DNA from 4 places in the Reinekea marina genome. Region 1 is predicted to be linked to each of the others. Evidence: predicted binding sites of a transcription regulator. Region 1 holds the regulator's gene; each other region holds the start of a gene.

Evidence for each region. The regulator sigma-54, encoded in region 1, starts transcription at its own class of promoters, with help from an activator protein. The targets are predictions, from matches to a motif close to TGGCACNNNNNTTGCTNT.
Region 2: QWZ13_RS04615 (PEP-CTERM sorting domain-containing protein) is a predicted target of sigma-54. The motif match lies at 2,208-2,225, and genes of this name have one in related genera.
Region 3: flhA (flagellar biosynthesis protein FlhA) is a predicted target of sigma-54. The motif match lies at 1,628-1,645, and genes of this name have one in related genera.
Region 4: QWZ13_RS03265 (PEP-CTERM sorting domain-containing protein) is a predicted target of sigma-54. The motif match lies at 2,091-2,108, and genes of this name have one in related genera.

The regions. Positions count from the first base shown of each region.
Region 1 covers NZ_JAUFQI010000001.1:1,400,093-1,404,277, forward strand. The annotation lists gene rapZ (RNase adapter RapZ) at 1-693, opposite strand, end outside; gene QWZ13_RS07335 (PTS sugar transporter subunit IIA) at 711-1,160, opposite strand; gene hpf (ribosome hibernation-promoting factor, HPF/YfiA family) at 1,169-1,468, opposite strand; gene QWZ13_RS07345 (hypothetical protein) at 1,458-1,664, shown strand; gene QWZ13_RS07350 (RNA polymerase factor sigma-54) at 1,624-3,117, opposite strand; gene lptB (LPS export ABC transporter ATP-binding protein) at 3,232-3,957, opposite strand; gene lptA (lipopolysaccharide transport periplasmic protein LptA) at 3,957-4,185, opposite strand, start outside.
Region 2 covers NZ_JAUFQI010000001.1:874,868-879,052, reverse strand. The annotation lists gene QWZ13_RS04625 (hypothetical protein) at 1-957, opposite strand, end outside; gene QWZ13_RS04620 (hypothetical protein) at 972-1,532, opposite strand; gene QWZ13_RS04615 (PEP-CTERM sorting domain-containing protein) at 1,738-2,166, opposite strand; gene QWZ13_RS04610 (siderophore ABC transporter substrate-binding protein) at 2,403-3,299, shown strand; gene QWZ13_RS04605 (ABC transporter permease) at 3,307-4,185, shown strand, end outside.
Region 3 covers NZ_JAUFQI010000001.1:1,685,369-1,689,553, reverse strand. The annotation lists gene flhA (flagellar biosynthesis protein FlhA) at 1-1,588, opposite strand, end outside; gene QWZ13_RS08925 (AMP-binding protein) at 1,744-3,390, opposite strand; gene QWZ13_RS08920 (OmpA/MotB family protein) at 3,569-4,185, shown strand, end outside.
Region 4 covers NZ_JAUFQI010000001.1:602,553-606,737, reverse strand. The annotation lists gene QWZ13_RS03280 (hypothetical protein) at 1-150, opposite strand, end outside; gene QWZ13_RS03275 (accessory factor UbiK family protein) at 179-418, shown strand; gene QWZ13_RS03270 (hypothetical protein) at 516-1,181, shown strand; gene QWZ13_RS03265 (PEP-CTERM sorting domain-containing protein) at 1,250-2,047, opposite strand; gene QWZ13_RS03260 (serine hydrolase domain-containing protein) at 2,222-3,577, opposite strand; gene fbaA (class II fructose-bisphosphate aldolase) at 3,777-4,185, opposite strand, start outside.

The sequences.
Region 1 (4,185 bases):
GTCGTCAAACATTTCATTAACGCTGGTTTCTTTTTGCAAAAACTCTTGGATAGGTTTGTCTCTACCCGTAAATTGCCGCAAGCTTTTCTCCCAGAAAGGGTTTGGTAAACAACGCACATCAAATACTAAGTCGGCATCTTTTGGAATGCCATGTTTAAATCCAAAGCTTAAGAACTGCAATGAAAGACCTTTGGGTTTTTCGATGAGTTTTTCTTTTATTTGCTCACGAAACTCTTGTAATGATAGCAAGCTAGTGTCTATCTTCAGATCGGCACGATTCGAAATTGGGGCGAGCAATTCTGCCTCGCGTTCAATGGCTTCGGCTAGTGAGCGGTCTTCGTTTGTGAGTGGGTGTTTTCGTCGTGTCGCTGAAAAGCGTTGAAGCAAAATAGATTCATCGGCATCTAAAAATAAAACTTCGGCTTTTATCGCATTCGGCAAATTGCGTAATATTTCAGGTAAGTCGGTAATGCCTTCTGAAGACACTCGAACATCGACACACACAGCAACTTGGCGGTTTCCCGATGAAGCCGACATCCAACCGACAAGCTCAGGTAGCATAGGGGGCGGTAAATTATCGATGCAAGTAAAGCCAGCATCTTCTAATGTATTTAAAACCGTAGATTTACCAGACCCTGAGCGTCCGCTGATAATCACCAGCCGAAACGGTTGTGCCGTCATGGGTTGCCTCATTAAAAATTATTTTAGATTTAGCTAACAAACGTATTGAATAATGCTTCAACCGTGTCGCAGTCGCGTATGTTATCTAGTGTAGCAGAATTATTAACTCTTTCGACGACATTTGCTAATAACTGTAAATGCTCATCGGTGGCTTCAGGTGGAACGATTAAAACAAAAATAATATCGACGGGTTTGTGATCAATGGCTTCAAAATCGACCGCTTTATCGAGTTTAACTAATGCAGCGATGGGTGAATGAATACCATCTAAGCGACAATGGGGAACAGCGACACCTAAACCAATGCCAGTGCTTCCTAATCGTTCGCGTGCAACCAGTGCATCAAATAGGGCGTGTTCTGAGAGTCCGCTGAGCGACGGAGATAGTCGCTCAGCAAGCGTTTGAAGTACTTTCTTTTTACTTGCGCCGAAGTGGCCAATAAAGGTTCGTTCAACGCTCAGTACTTGTTGTAATGATGTCATAAGTGACTTTAGTTTCCGTGTGCGCGTGCGACCGCTTTTTCTTTATGTTTTAAAAGTTGGCGATCGAGTTTGTCTGTCATTTGATCAATAGAAGTGTATAAATCTTCATCGACGGCTTCAGCGTGCAGTTGCGCGCCTTTAATGTTAATCGAAGCCTCCGCTTTTTGTCTTAGCTTTTCGACGGTGAGCGTCACTTGAACATTTCCTATTTGATCATAGTGTCGCTGTAGCTTTTCTAAACGTGCATTTACAAATTCGTGGAGGGCTTCTGTGACTTCAACATGGTGACCGCTGATATTGACTTGCATGGGCTGCTCCTCTTGCAGTTATAAAAGATCCACTCCCTTGAGTAGATCGGGGTTGAACAACGAAGTTGTTGTTCATCAAGCTAATTTATTCTTCTTACTATTAAATATTGCTCTTGTCGGTCAAAACTTCAAGTCGAATTTGAAATATTTATGCGTTAAGTCAAACTCTTACGTTCATTTGACGGAGGAATGTTGAGTGCTTCTCTATATTTAGCAATGGTTCGTCGCGCTACTTTGATTCCTTGCTCGCCTAAAAGGGTTGCGATTTTAGAGTCGCTGAGCGGTTTCCGTGTGTTTTCAGCCGCAATGAGCTTTTTTATCAATGCGCGAATTGCGGTACTTGAGCATTCACCACCTGAGTCTGTACTGACGTGGCTGCTAAAGAAATACTTCAATTCATAGATACCACGGGGCGTATGCATGTACTTTTGAGTGGTAACTCGCGAAATAGTGGATTCGTGCATGTCTACTGCTTGGGCTATATCGTGCAACACTAAGGGTTTCATGGCTTCATCACCATAGTCGAAAAACCCGCGTTGAAACTCGACAATCGTAGTGGCGACTTTGAGCAGCGTTTCATTCCGGCTTTGCAAACTTTTAATAAACCAGCGCGCCTCGGCCAAGTGATCTTTTAGGTAATTGTTATCGGAAGAGTTATCGGCACGCTTAACCATAGAGGCATATGAGGAATTTACTCGAAGTTTGGGTGCAATATCGGGGTTTAATTCAACGCGCCATCGATTGTTTTTGATGTCTTTGCTTACAATGACATCAGGAACAACGTATTCCGAGTTTCCGGTATCTACCGTGCTTCCTGGCTTAGGGTTAAGAGTCTGAATGAGCAATATAGCCGCACGTAATTCATCCTCTTTGATTTTAAGCTTGCGCATAATGCCCGTGAAATCTTTTGTGCCGAGTAGGGCAATATGGTCTTCCACTAACTTGATGGCAATATCTCTATGATCGGTATCGCTGGGAAGTTGTTTTAACTGAATGGATAAACAATCGGATAAATCTGTGGCACAGACGCCAGGAGGGTCAAACTGTTGTAAACGGTGCAGTACCGCTTCGACTTCATCGAGTTCAAGCGGATTATCTTCAACAGAAAGGTCTTCAACCAAGCCTTCAAAAATATCGTTAACTTGGCTCGATAAATAGCCATCATCGTCAGTGCTTTCTAAGATCGCTTCGGCGATTATTCGGTCTTTGTCCGACATCGGCGTAAGATTGAGTTGCCATTGTAAATGGCTGAGCAATGAATCTGTAGTGCCATGTACATTTTCTAAGTTGTAATCGTCGTCTGCACTTGCTGTGCCGTGGCTGGTAGGCGTGTGAGTATAGATGTCATCCCAAGAGCTATCGACGCCCAGATCATCGGGAATATTTTCGGCTATTTCAATTTCTTTAGTCGGCTCGTTGGCGGTATCGGGTGTTTCAACGATGTCTTCTTTGGCTGTATTTTTTGCCGAATGATCAGCATCGGCAGATGCCATGTCTTCATTGACTTCTAACATTGGATTAGAGTCTAAAGCTTCTTGAATTTCTTGCTGTAAATCGAGAGTGGATAGTTGTAATAACTTAATCGCCTGCTGCAACTGCGGCGTCATCGTCAGAGACTGACTCATTTTAAGTTGTAGAGATGTCTTCATACTTTTTTACTACTCACTTACACGTGATTTAACAATAATAACTGAATACCTATAGCTCATCATAACCGATTTAATTAGATTAGCCCGTTATAACGTAAAAATAGTTTACTCGTTTTAAAGGCGAAATTGTTCTCCGAGGTAAATATCGCGCACGGTCTGATTACTTAATACATCTTCGGCACTGCCTTCGGCAATAATGTGGCCATTGCCGACAATGTAGGCTTTTTCGCAGATGTCGAGCGTTTCACGAACATTGTGATCGGTGATGAGCACAGCAATGCCTCGTTTTTGTAAATGGTAAATAATTTCTTTGATGTCCCCAACAGAAATGGGATCAACACCGGCGAAGGGCTCATCGAGCAATATAACCTTAGGCTCCATTGCTAGTGCTCGTGCTATCTCAACTCGGCGTCGTTCTCCGCCTGAAAGCGCCATTCCCAGACTGTCTCGAATATGCGTAACGCTAAATTCCTCTAATAACCCTTCTAAGCGTTCTTTTTGTTGAGCCTTATTTAGGTCTTTGCGCATTTGTAATATAGCTAAAATATTATCCTGTACGCTCAGTTTACGGAAAATCGATGCTTCTTGGGGCAAATACCCCAGTCCTTTCGCGGCACGTGCGTGCATGGGTAGGTGCGTAACTTCCTCACCATTGATGGTTACTTTTCCTTTATCGGCGGCAACTAAGCCAACCATCATGTAAAAACAGGTGGTTTTACCCGCGCCATTTGGACCGAGTAACCCAACAATTTGGGATTCTTCGACATCGATGCTGACATCGATAACCACCGGGCGCTTTTTGTAGCTTTTCGCTAAGTGCTGAGCGCTTAGAATGGCCATCAGTCAATTGCTCCAGGAATAATGACGAGTTCAGCTTGCTCATCTTCAGGGTTGCCCGTGAGCGCGCGTTGCGACTGAATGTTCATTAGGCCGGTTACAGTGTTGTATTCGATACGCTCACCATTAACGGTGTTTCCGTTTTGGCTAATCTGAGCGTTTCCAATAGTGATGATGAGGTTTTTGGCTGGGTAAAACTCAATTGAATTGCCTGAGACCTCAACGGAATTT
Region 2 (4,185 bases), 530 kb from region 1:
TTTTGGCCATGACTCCTGTTGATAAGCAGCGACTCCTATTTTAAACAGTAGCCCTGCATCGGCTGACATGGGCTTAACCCACTGCCCACTCACATTATACCCTTGTAGATTTAAGTCTTGATCAAAAGCATCTTTTGCCAACTTGTAAGATGCCCCTAATTGATAAGTCGCGGTAGTAGTTTGGCTATCGAACAGCCCGCCTTTTGACCTGTTTTGAAAGGCTACAGTATTAGTGGGTTTTGAAGATGAAGGCAACGACGTTTGGTTTGGCATAGGTTTGCCAATCGCGAAATAATTTAAACAGTCGTTAGCATGCTTTAATAAAAAACTGCTGAGCAGTTTGCCATTGGCGGCTGAGAAAGCCGATAAACGCTGAAGACTATTAGGATCTGAGAACGAACAAGTGTCTTCTACAATTATTTTGGCTTTTTGCGAATCAATAATAGAAAGCTGTAAAGCCGCCATAGGGTAAAACCTAGTGCGGCTAGTATCTGGCAGTAACTTCAGCGCAATAACCCTAATATCTAAAACATACCGCCCTTTTTTAAGGGCGCGCTGAAGAAAGTCAGGGTCAATATTTTTGATGGTCCCTTTGGCAACAAACCGCAAATTATAGTTTTTTTGGTAATGCTTAGCCAAACTGGTAGCAATGGATCGACTGGGGTCTGTCACCTGCAAAACCTGAGTTAAGCTCCGATTCCCTTGATGCAATTTAGTAATCATCGCTTTATCGGCCGATGGCACGAGCGCCATTAATGTACCTGCTTCATTTGATTGCTTTAACTGAACAAAATCTACAGATTCTGATGCTAAAGACAAAACGAAGTCTTCACCCGACAGTTTTGCTACTTTGTCACTGTTAGATTTTGACCCAAGTGAAGCGCAACTGTAAAAAGAAAAAAGGATTAATAATAAACAAAGTGGGCGAACCATTCTCAGCTTGCAGTTTACATCCAATGTTTAAAAGCTCCTTAAAAAGTCAGCATCACTAAACTAAGCTGTAATGAAGAAATATCTTCAGATACTCCTGGGCTAGGATCAACTTGCAGCTCATTAAAAGAAAGGTGTCGCATAGTTAGCTCTAATGAAATTTTACCAGTTAAAAGCTTACCTGCACCCAATAGAAATCCAAACCCTTGATTCATCTCTGCTGTCGATAGTCTATTTTTAAGCGCTAAACCAGCGCCAGCCTGCATATAAACACTATGAAAGTCATTTGGAGAATAGCGAACCGTTGCCGCCAATAACCCGCTTGAAACCAACCTAGATTGCTCATCGAGATACCAATCATTCGATAGTTTCAGTGCAATCCTATACTCTGAATTGAGGGTGTAGCCCGTTGATATTTGAGTATGAATAGGAAGCACCGTAAGACCACCTATTAAGTAATCACTTTTAACGCGCTCTTCTACATAAATGGGCGCAATGCCCACACCAAAAGTATAACTTGGTCCAGATTCATCTGCGCCAGCGATTGAAAGCATTTGCAAACATACAAAAGCCATTGCGAATGACAACGATAATGCTCTCATAAAATAAAGATGCGTCCCTTAAACAAATTAGCCCGGTAACACTAGGCGCTCAGAATGAGTTCGTCAACGGCAAAATACACTGATTCTAAAGGGGCTTAACAATTCAAGAACGAATGAATCTTTTAATTAAATAGTGTATTTGTCTATTTTTTTAAAGGCAAAAAAAAGGGCTCTAGGGAGCCCTTTTTTAAAATTTGGTACGCGATTAAGCGCTACGCTTACGACGCGAAGCCACTAAACCTGTTAAGCCTAAAGCAAGTAACCCGAAAGTAGCTGGCTCTGGTACTTCAGCAACAATGTCATCTTGTGGCTCTGGAATAATAACCAAGTCATCATTGAACTGAATTTGCTGGATAGGCAATTCAGGAATTTTACCGCCTTCGTTCACTTGGCTGTTCATAAAAAATAGAACGCCTTGGTTGCTGCCTGACTCCTTAGAGATACTAGGCTTATTCGTCTTGCTCTCTGAACTAGACTGTAAGCTTAAGATATCTTTAGCAGAATCACTCTTGCTCTGAGAAACCGATACAAGTGATTTACTTGTGCCACCCTCTCCTTTCATAAGATTTGCCTGAGCAGAGCCTACGATTAAAAGAAACATAGAGAAGGCGCTTATGAAGAGCTTTAGTTTCATGGTTACATCCTTTTAATTAAATTCGGTCATTTCTCTTTAACACAGCAATAACTAGGCCAATGTCTTGAACCTGCGAAAACTAGGCGTTCTGTGACCGCCTTAACATTTTTTAACACCTTAATTGTAAATAAAACCGACACTCAAACCACTCATCAAACAATATAAATTCTTATTTACAAACAAGAATCATTCTCATATATTACGCATCCCGCTTAACTCACAAAAAGGAAGCTACCATGCTTAAATACCCGAAAGCCCTAATCTTAGGCTGTTTTGCGCTTATGACCTATGCCGTTGCTGGTACACTGGTGGACGCTCAAGGTAAGTTTGAAATGGACAAAACACCTGAGAAAATCGTTACTTTTGGCCTTGCCCCACTAGATACCTTCGATACCCTAGGTGTAAAAGTTATCGGCGTTACAAAACCCCATACCATTGGCTACTTATCAAAATTTAAAGACGATCAATACGCCAATGTGGGCAGCTTTTTTGAACCCGATGTAGAAATGACGGCCTCACTTGAACCCGATGTCATTGTACTTGGACCTAGAACCGCAGCATTTAAAGAGCAGTTTTCAGAGTTTGCTCCCACCTTTGACTCTTCTGTTTGGGGCGAAAACTACTTGCAGCAGTTTTACAGCATGACCGAATCGTTAGCGAAAATGGTCGATAAAGAAGCCGAAGCGAAAGTAAAGCTCGATGCTATTAAAGCTAAAGTGCGTGATATTCAGCAAGCTGCTCCGAATGCAGGGAAGGCACTGTTTGTTCTAACTTCGGGCGGTAAAATTTCTGCCTTTGGTCCTGGCTCTCGCTATGGTTGGGTTCACGATGATTTAGGGTTAATTCCAGCTGTAGACAATGTGGAAGAAGCGACTCACGGCGAGCCCATTTCATTTGAGTTCATTAAAGACGCCGACCCAGACTGGTTGATCGTACTCGATAGAGATGCCGCCATTGGTACTGCGCAAGGGAGCGCCCAAGCGTTGCTAGACAATGACATCATTAAATCGATGGATGTTCATAAGCAGCAAAATATTATCTACGTGGATGGCGTGTCTTGGTACTTGGTGGCTTATGGGCTCACAGCCGTTGATTCAGCAGTATCGCAGTTACATAAAGCCATAGTGAATTAAGCCTCATATGATTCGATTCGGTTTAGCCTTGTTACTGGTTGCTGCGCTTGCGGTAGCCAGTTTATTTATCGGCGTCATAGATATCACTGCACAAGAGAGCAATTGGAGCTTACTGTTTCAGACGCGCATTCCCAGAACAATTGCCGTACTTCTAACTGGCATGTCACTCGCTGTCGCGGGGGTTATCATGCAAATCTTAGCGCGTAATAAATTTGTAGAGCCAACCACGACAGGAACCGTTGAATGGGCGACACTAGGTGTTTTACTGCTTATCATTTTTGCTCCTCAAACCAGTGTGACCTTAAAACTGATCGTTGCTTCCTTATTCTCCGTGTTTGGCTCTGCAAGTTTTTTGTTTTTGCTGAGTCGCATCAAGCTACGCTCAAATGTTATTGTTCCATTAGTTGGCATCATTTATGGGGGCATCATTTCATCCGTGGTGATGTTCATTGCCTTTCAACACGATCTGGTTCAAGCCATATGGACATGGGTGCAAGGTGACTTTTCGATGATCCTTAAAGGTCGTTACGAATTGCTTTGGATCAGTGCTGGGCTTTGCCTACTCGCCTACATCACGGCTAATCAATTCACATTGGTTGGTCTCGGCAAAAGTTATTCACAAAACCTAGGCCTCAATTATAAGTGGTATCTAAGCTGGGGCGTTCTCATAGTCTCATTAATCTCAGGCATCACCGTTGTTATTGCCGGCGTTATTCCGTTTTTAGGCTTGGTCATTCCTAACCTAATCAGTGCAATCATAGGCGACAATCTTAAAAAATCGCTGCCGTGGATTGCCTTATTGGGCGCTGGTCTGGTGCTGGTCTGCGATATCACTGCTCGTTTAATTAGATTCCCTTATGAAATGCCTGTCGGCGTCATCATGGGT
Region 3 (4,185 bases), 290 kb from region 1:
CTGTACTGGCATCTACAACGGTATATCCTAGTGTTTGCGCTTTATCTTTTTCGGCTGACTCAATCCAAATGGCTTCGAGCCCGAAAGCAGGGTCGACCGTTTTAACCCCTTCTAACGGACCAAACACTTCCCCGGGATTAATAGCCAATTCTTTTTCTGGGTACACCTCCCCATCAGCGACAGAAACACCCATTAAAGTTAGTTGGTAAGCATTTGGCATTAAATCTAGGTTGTCACGAATGTGAATAGAAGGGACTAAAAACCCGAGCTCTTGCGATAACTTTTTACGAATCCCTTTAATGCGCCCCAACAACTGCCCTCCTTGCGATCGATCTACTAGCGGTATCAGTCGATAGCCCACCTCTAACCCTATGACATCAACCGGCTGCACGTCATCCCAACTCAACTCTTTTGTCTCTTCGGGGCTCGGTGTTACCGGCGGAGGCCCTTCTAATGAAGCTTTTTTGTCCGCACCACCAATTTGAGGGCTACCAAATGCCGGCGAACCGGCCTTCATAGGTACAAAGGGCGTCCCTTCTTCGACACTTTCTTTATACTTAATAAAAAATGCGCCCAAAAGAGAAATCACCGCCAAACTCAAAAACACGAAGTGAGGCATTCCTGGGATAATACCCATTATAAATAATACGAAGGCAGTTATAGATAATGCATTTGGCGTACCAAACATCTGCTGGGAGATTTGATCGCCCATTTGAATGCTTGAGCTGTTTCTGGTCACCATAATGGCGGCCGCTACAGATAACAATAGCGAAGGAATTTGTGCGACTAAGCCATCACCAATCGTTAACAGCGCATATTTCTGCACAGCATCTGAAAACTCAAGGTTGTGCTGCATCATACCTATGACCAGTCCACCCACAATGTTGATCACAAGAATTAAGATGCCCGCTACGGCATCGCCGCGTACAAATTTTGACGCACCGTCCATTGAACCATAAAAATCGGCTTCTTGAGAAATTTCGGCTCGACGCGTTTTAGCCGTATCGGCATCAATCAAGCCTGCGTTAAGGTCAGCATCTATGGCCATTTGCTTGCCTGGCATCGCGTCTAACGTAAATCGAGCGCTCACTTCAGACACTCGCCCGGCACCTTTGGTGACAACGACAAAATTAATAATCATTAAAATGGCAAACACCACCAAACCTACGGCATAGTTACCACCAATCAACACTTCACCAAACGCTTCAATGACTTTACCAGCAGCATCACCGCCTTGATGACCATGCATCAAAACCACTCGAGTTGAAGCTACATTCAGCGCTAAACGCATTAAAGTAGCGACAAGAATAATGGATGGAAACACTGAGAAATCGAGTGGCCTTAAAACATAAATAGACACCAGAAGCACTACGATGGATAAGGCAATATTAAAGGTGAAAAACGTATCGAGCATCAACGTTGGAACAGGTAACGTCATTAACCCAAGAAGCATCAGTAGGAATACTGGAACGCCCAATAAACGCTTACTGGCGAGTTGAGCATTACGCCCAGTACCTCGCAGTACGGCCTGACCATCGACATGTTTAAACTGGGATCCGGCAGAGCGGACAGAATCAAATAGCGCCATTCGTCAAAATTCAGTCAATAAAGTAAGTTAACTGAATAGATCGCAAGTATTAGGCCAAGTTGGTGCAAAATTTATAATTTAAGGAAAGATGTTTCTGCGGCAAGAAAGCGCAGCGCGCCGATTGATTATAAATCGAACACGCTGCTGATTAATAATTAAACTTCGTCTTCCCAAATCACAGAAGACAATTCGCCTTTCATGGCAATTGTGCGGTAATGATCTTCAAGATCGGTGCGTTTTATTTTTAAAGTAGGCGTCAAATACTGATTCTCAATTGTCCAAGCATCTTTCGCGACAATGAGGCAATCAAGCTTTTGATGAGACTCTAATTTTTCATTCACCGAAGTAAGCGTTTCTTGAAGAGATTCACGAATTGGCGCACGTTCCGCATTTTGTAAATGCTCAGCCAATACTATGACCGCAACAGGTTGCTTTCGACCCGTCCCCATGACGCATATTTGCTCAATATTAGCATTAGAAGCTAATAAAGATTCAATAGGAACCGGTGCAACGTATTTGCCTTTGCCGGTCTTGAACTCTTCTTTAACGCGCCCAATAATTTTGAAGCTGCCATCAGGGTTCTTCAAGGCACGGTCACCCGTATGGAACCATCCGTCGGTGAAGGCTTCGGCTGTGGCTTCTGGGTTTTTATAGTATTCCTTAAATACAGCATCGCCTTTAATTATAATTTCACCCTCATCTGACAGTGACATCTCAACGCAATCACACGGCATGCCGATCGTACCTATGCGGCTAGCCTCAAATGGCAAGTTAGTGCAAGAAAGACCCGTTGTTTCGGTCATTCCCCAACCTTCACAAATATTCACGCCGATGGTGGTATACCATTGTAAAATACTCGGTGAAATAGGCGCTGAACCCGAGCCAAAAAGTCGAGCGCTGTTGAGCCCTAATCCAGTTCGAACTTTCTTAGCAATTAATTTACCGATCAACGGTATTTTAAGGAGTTTTTCGAGTTTTTTAGCCGGTAGTTTTTCATAAACGCCCGATTGAAAACGCGTCCACAGTCTTGGTACCGATAAAAATAAGGTCGGCTGTGCGTACTTTAAATCATCAACAAAGGTGTCTAACGACTCTACAAAGTAAATCTTGCCACCGCCGTACAGACTTGGCCCTTGAATAACGCCGCGCTCCGTAATGTGCGCCAAAGGTAAATAAGACACCGCTCGATCTTCTGGACCTAACTCCATAGACTTAGAGTGTGTTTCGCTGACCGATGCAAAATTTTTGAAGGTGATGATAACGCCTTTCGGGTTTCCGGTACTGCCTGATGTATAGACAATACTCATAATGTCATCAAGGCTTGGGTCTACTGGGTTTTCTATCGGCTGATAATCTTGCAACCACTGATTCCACTGCATATCAGCGTTGGCTGTTGGGTAAGGAAATGCAATGCGAGGGATAGAGCCATCGAGCACATTGTTTGCGGCGGTAACATCGTCTAATTTACCAACAAACACGGCTTTGGCTTCACTGTGCTCTAGAATATATTTAAGAGTGCTTTCACCGGCAGTCGAATAAATAGGCACACTGATCATGCCGGCCATCATTATGGCCCAATCGGCCAGAAACCATTCCGCTGAGTTTTTCGCTAATATGGCCACCTTATCACCTGGCTGTAAGCCTTGAGCTTGGAGACCAGCCGCAATCACTTGCACCTGCCTTAACGATTCTTTCCAAGTAATAATGCGCCATTGGCGGTTCGCCGGTTGATGAAGAAAGGGTCTATCGCCCGAATTTTCAGCATGGCTTCGTAACATTTCAAGCGGTGTACGGTAATTCATAGTTTTTCCTTACGCTATTTTTATAGTTATTGGAGAGCTCGCTCTACTTCACCAAATAATTCGTTCATCTGCAAGCATCACTATGGCATTATCAACCTGATTTCGTAAATCATAGAATAAACTATGATATAACCAGTGATTCAACAGCATTCAGCAATAGGATGACGCATTGTCCAGTATGACATCGACTCAAAAAATGATCTTTTCAATGGTTGCGCTATTGATGTCTTTATTAGCCAATCTATTCTTATATTTCGAAAACAACCAGCGCCAAATTCAGGTTACCGAGCTCACATCGGAAATAACAACCTTAGAAACACAGAACGAGCAAAGCCAACAGAGCCAGCGTCAGCGTGGAGAGCAAGTAGAGCTGATGCAATCCACTCAATTAGAGCTGGCAACAATGATTAGAGAGTTGCAATCTGCTTTAACCAACTTAAAAGCAGATTATCAAAAGAGTCAAGAAATTGCCTTACTGTCGGCTCAGCAACTTGAGCTCGCCAAGCAGCAAGCAAAGAAGTTTGAATTAGACCTCGAAACCACTCGTCGCCAGCTCACCAATGCTGATGCTACGATTGCGAATTTGAAGCGAGCCTTAGAAAATCGCACCCACGTATCGAACAGCGCTTCTCCCATCGACTCTGTGTCTTTAAGTAATCTAATCAAAGAAGTTAAAGCCATAGATCCAAACAATGAAATTGGCATTGTACAAAAATCGGATCAGTCGATTTCAATCAGCATTCCGCTAGAAACTCTATTTGTGCCGGGCACCGTGCAATTACGCGCTAATGCAAA
Region 4 (4,185 bases), 800 kb from region 1:
GCGAACAGCATGCCAACTCACACAAGCCTTTAATATCAATAACTTACAGCCGATTTGAAATATAAGGTAAACTAGTGCGCACCAAAACAATGCAAAAACACGTCGTAATACAGGGTGATTAATTAGCATGACCTGTTTTGGCGCATTCACTTTTTAGACACAATAAATGGGGCATTCCATGAAATTACCGAACGACGCAATTGAACAACTGGTCCAGCAAATCAATGAAGCATTAAGCCAAGGTAAGCAGGTAAAACAGGACATCCAGGAAAATATTAAAGCCTTGATCCAACAGCAGGTGACCAAGCTCGATGTTGTAAGCCGCGAAGAGTTCGAAGTGCAGCAACGCATTCTAGAAAATACGCGTGCACAACTTGATCAATTGCAACAACAATTAAATGATTTAGAAAACTCATAATATTCATACAATCACGGCTGCCATTTAAAAGCGAAATGACCTCTGACACTATAAAGATAAGCGTTATCCGTTAAGCTAAAGAACAAATCAAGGTTCAATGTTCAGCCTTCATTCATTTAGAACGGAATACAATGCGCTACGTTTACTCATGCTAAGGAGCTCAGCCATGACTTTTATTAATAAATCACTAGGGCTAAGTGTGTTAACACTCACTGTTGCCCTCAGTGGTGCCGCAATGGCAAAGGATACGCTAATAGATGTTGAAAACGCTCGAATCGGTGGTTTCGGCGGGCCAGTTTTTAAGGCCAGTCAAATCAAAAACACTGAAACATTCGAGTTAGGGGGCATGGGTGGAGCAACCTTTACCACTGGAAAGCACTCTATAATGATTGGCGGCGGCGGTTACGGCTTAGTCAATGAAATCAGCTGGGGTGTAAATACTCAGCTAGAGATGGGCTATGGCGGCTTGATGGTTGGTTACACCTATAACCCTGAAGCGTTAATTCATGTGGATACGTTTTTAATGCTCGGTGCGGGTGGTGCTTCGGTCATCGATTCACGTAATGCAAATAATCCAGAAGAGCTAGGCAGCTTTTTAGTCACTGAACTGACCTCTCAAATAGAGATTAACGTAACAGACTTTATGGAAGTGGGTATAGGAGCTAGCTACCGTTTAACCACAGACCCAGATATCACTGGCTTATCTGCAGCCGATCTGTCGAAGCCTGGTGTTCATATCAGCTTTCAGTTTGGATCTCTTTAGTAAATAGTTTAACCATAAAAAAACCGGCCTAAGCCGGTTTTTTTATACGCGAACCTTCTTGAGAAGATTTAAGCGACGGCAGCAGAGCCACCTTTACGACGAGCGATTAACAAGCCGAAAACGCCCATGCCGAATAAAGCAAAGGTTGCTGGCTCTGGTACTACTGTCCAATTACCCATTAGGTTATCGTTACCACAACCCATAGTGAAATGGCTGTAGAAAGTAGTCGATTCACCTAATTGCGCATAAAGTTCGGTTAAATCTAGGCTCATAGCGTAGTGATCACCACCTGCGAAGCCAGTTTCACGGTCAGTCAAGCCCGACTGCACAGACAAAGAGCCTGAACCTACTTTCTTGCCGCCATCTTCATATCGCCAAGGGCTAGAGCCTTCGTTTTGCTGGTACCAAGCACCCAAAACATCAGTATCTTCATCGATAGCAAGAATATCGAAAGAGCCTGTTGTGAAATCCAAGTCTAGTACGTAGTTATAGCCGTATTTGTTTTTCTCTGAAAGGTTACCGTTAGAACCACCGCGGTGAATATCGCCGTACAATGGTGTACCAGTAGACAAAAACAAATCACCAGAATCGAAATGGCCATTGCCTTCACCTTCGCCGTTAACGAAATCGTAACCGCCAACTAAAGTTAAAACGTTACCATCTACAAAGGTACCCTCTAAATCCCAAACTTGATTAGCAACCATGCCAGGCTCAACTTCCTGGTCTTCTCGATCACTCCACCAATTAGTTCCAGAATGGTTCTTATCACTAATGGTTACATCCGTTCCAAACATGCCGGCGTTTGCTTGTAACGCTAATCCTAGCGTGCTGGCCGCAACTAATCCTTTAATCCATTTGCTGTTCATCTTTAAACCTTAATAATGTTCAGTGAGTTTTGCATAGGTTTCTATATCAATAATCATGCCAACCTCAAAACCCCCGTAAAGTGTGGGGGTTGTCACAAAGTAAAGCTATCAGTGTAAAGATATTCGACACACTCTTACGCAACTCAAACTTTTATGTAAGGTTATTCGACAACGCTAAAACCAACTCACAATTTCAGAGAAGTTCTCATCATCGGTGTAGTCACTTTTCGACCAGCCTAAACGCACAATGACAAGGTTCTCATCTGGAATCACCATCACCCTTTGTTCGCGGTTTCCCATTGCGGCGTAAACGTTTTCGGCAAGGCTTGGCCAACGTTTAGTGGCATCGCCTTTATTCAGCCACCACTGGTATCCATAAGAGGCTTTATTGGCTGAAGAGTTAGGTAATAACGATTGCGCAACCCATTGCTCGGTGACAAGGCGTTGCCCGTTTAACTTGCCTTTATTCAGCATCAGCAAACCTACTTTTGCCCAATCGCGGGCACTGGCGAATAGGTAAGAGCTGCCCATTACCAACCCTTGTGCATCGGTTTCAAAGGTGACTGACGACATTCGCAGTGGTCTAAAAAATTGATCGACTAACGTATTAAAATCTTGAGCATTATTACCTGGCAATTTTTCATGCACCAGCGCTGAAAGTAAGTTCGCAGAGCCAGAAGAATATTGGTAATGCGTTCCAGGCTTATGTCTTGTTTTTACTTGTTCCAAAAAGCCTGCGGTATCTTCCGATTGGAATAACATTTTGGTAGCTATTTGACCCGGGTCGTATTCCTCTTCATAGGCTAAGCCATCGGTCATCGTTAATAGGTGCTTTAACTGAATGTCTTTGCGCTCATCGGTCCAACTTGGAAACAACTGGTTATCTTCAACGTTCAACATCCCATTCATTTCGAGCTGTCCGATCAACAATGCATTAATGCTTTTGGTCATCGACCAACCCAACAGAGGCGTATTTTCGTCGATACCCGCCGCATAAGATTCAGCAATGACTTTTCCATCTTTTACGACCAGTAATGCACGCGTATCGTGCTCAGCTTGATTGTCTTTTTCGAGTAATCTGTCGAGCTTTGATTGAATGTCTGGATCAATCGTAAAAACCACATTGCCTTTTGGCCATGCTGCTTGCGGAGCAATGATAGGATCAAATGCGATCGATTTTCTAGGATCATGTTTGTTGTAATCTAAATAACAACCAACACCCTCATGATAAGAAGCGCTGCGCGCAAACGGCCCTAAGGCGGCCACTACAAGCCTATTGTCTTGGTTATATTCGTAATTCAGTAGCGATAAAATTGGCGAGTACACTTTGATGTCGGCGGCGATTTTTTTCTCGTCAAACCCTGAGACGTATTTTGCCGAGCACGCGAGTTTAGCGCCGATGCCCGTGGCAACGGAAGGCGCATTCACTAAATACACCGGCGAATAGCCTAACCCCCAGTATGCAACGGCTAATAGTATCGCTATTAAAAGCGAGATACTGACTGATAATCTAACAAACCACTTTTTCATTCTTACAGACCTTTTTATTTTTATATAAGCCACTTTATCATTTTGTTTGCAGGCTTTAATACTAGAGAAAGCTTTTAATGATGAAACTGAACCAATCCATCCATTTAGAGCCGTTTACTCAGATTTAATTCAGTAAAACCGCTCTGTATTTCGGGCATAAAAAAACCGAGCATAGCTCGGTTTTTTTTAACGGTACAGACTAGTTTCGGTCTATAGCATTTAGCTCTCTAAACGCTTGCTCTAGGCGCTCTACCATACCTACCTGACCTGCGCGCAACCAAACACGTGGATCATAGTATTTCTTGTTTGGAGAGTCTTCACCTTCAGGGTTGCCGATCTGCCCTTGTAGGTAATCGTGGTTCTTGGCTTCGTACTCACGCACGCCATTCCAAGTTGCCCACTGAGTATCGGTATCGATGTTCATCTTGATAACACCGTAGCTAATAGACTCTTTAATTTCTTCAGCTGTAGAACCAGAACCGCCGTGGAATACAAAGTTCAATGCATTGTCTGGCAAACCAAATTTAGCAGAGCAGTATTTTTGCGACTCATCCAAGATAGAAGGCGTTAATTTAACATTGCCTGGCTTATAAACACCGTGTACGTTA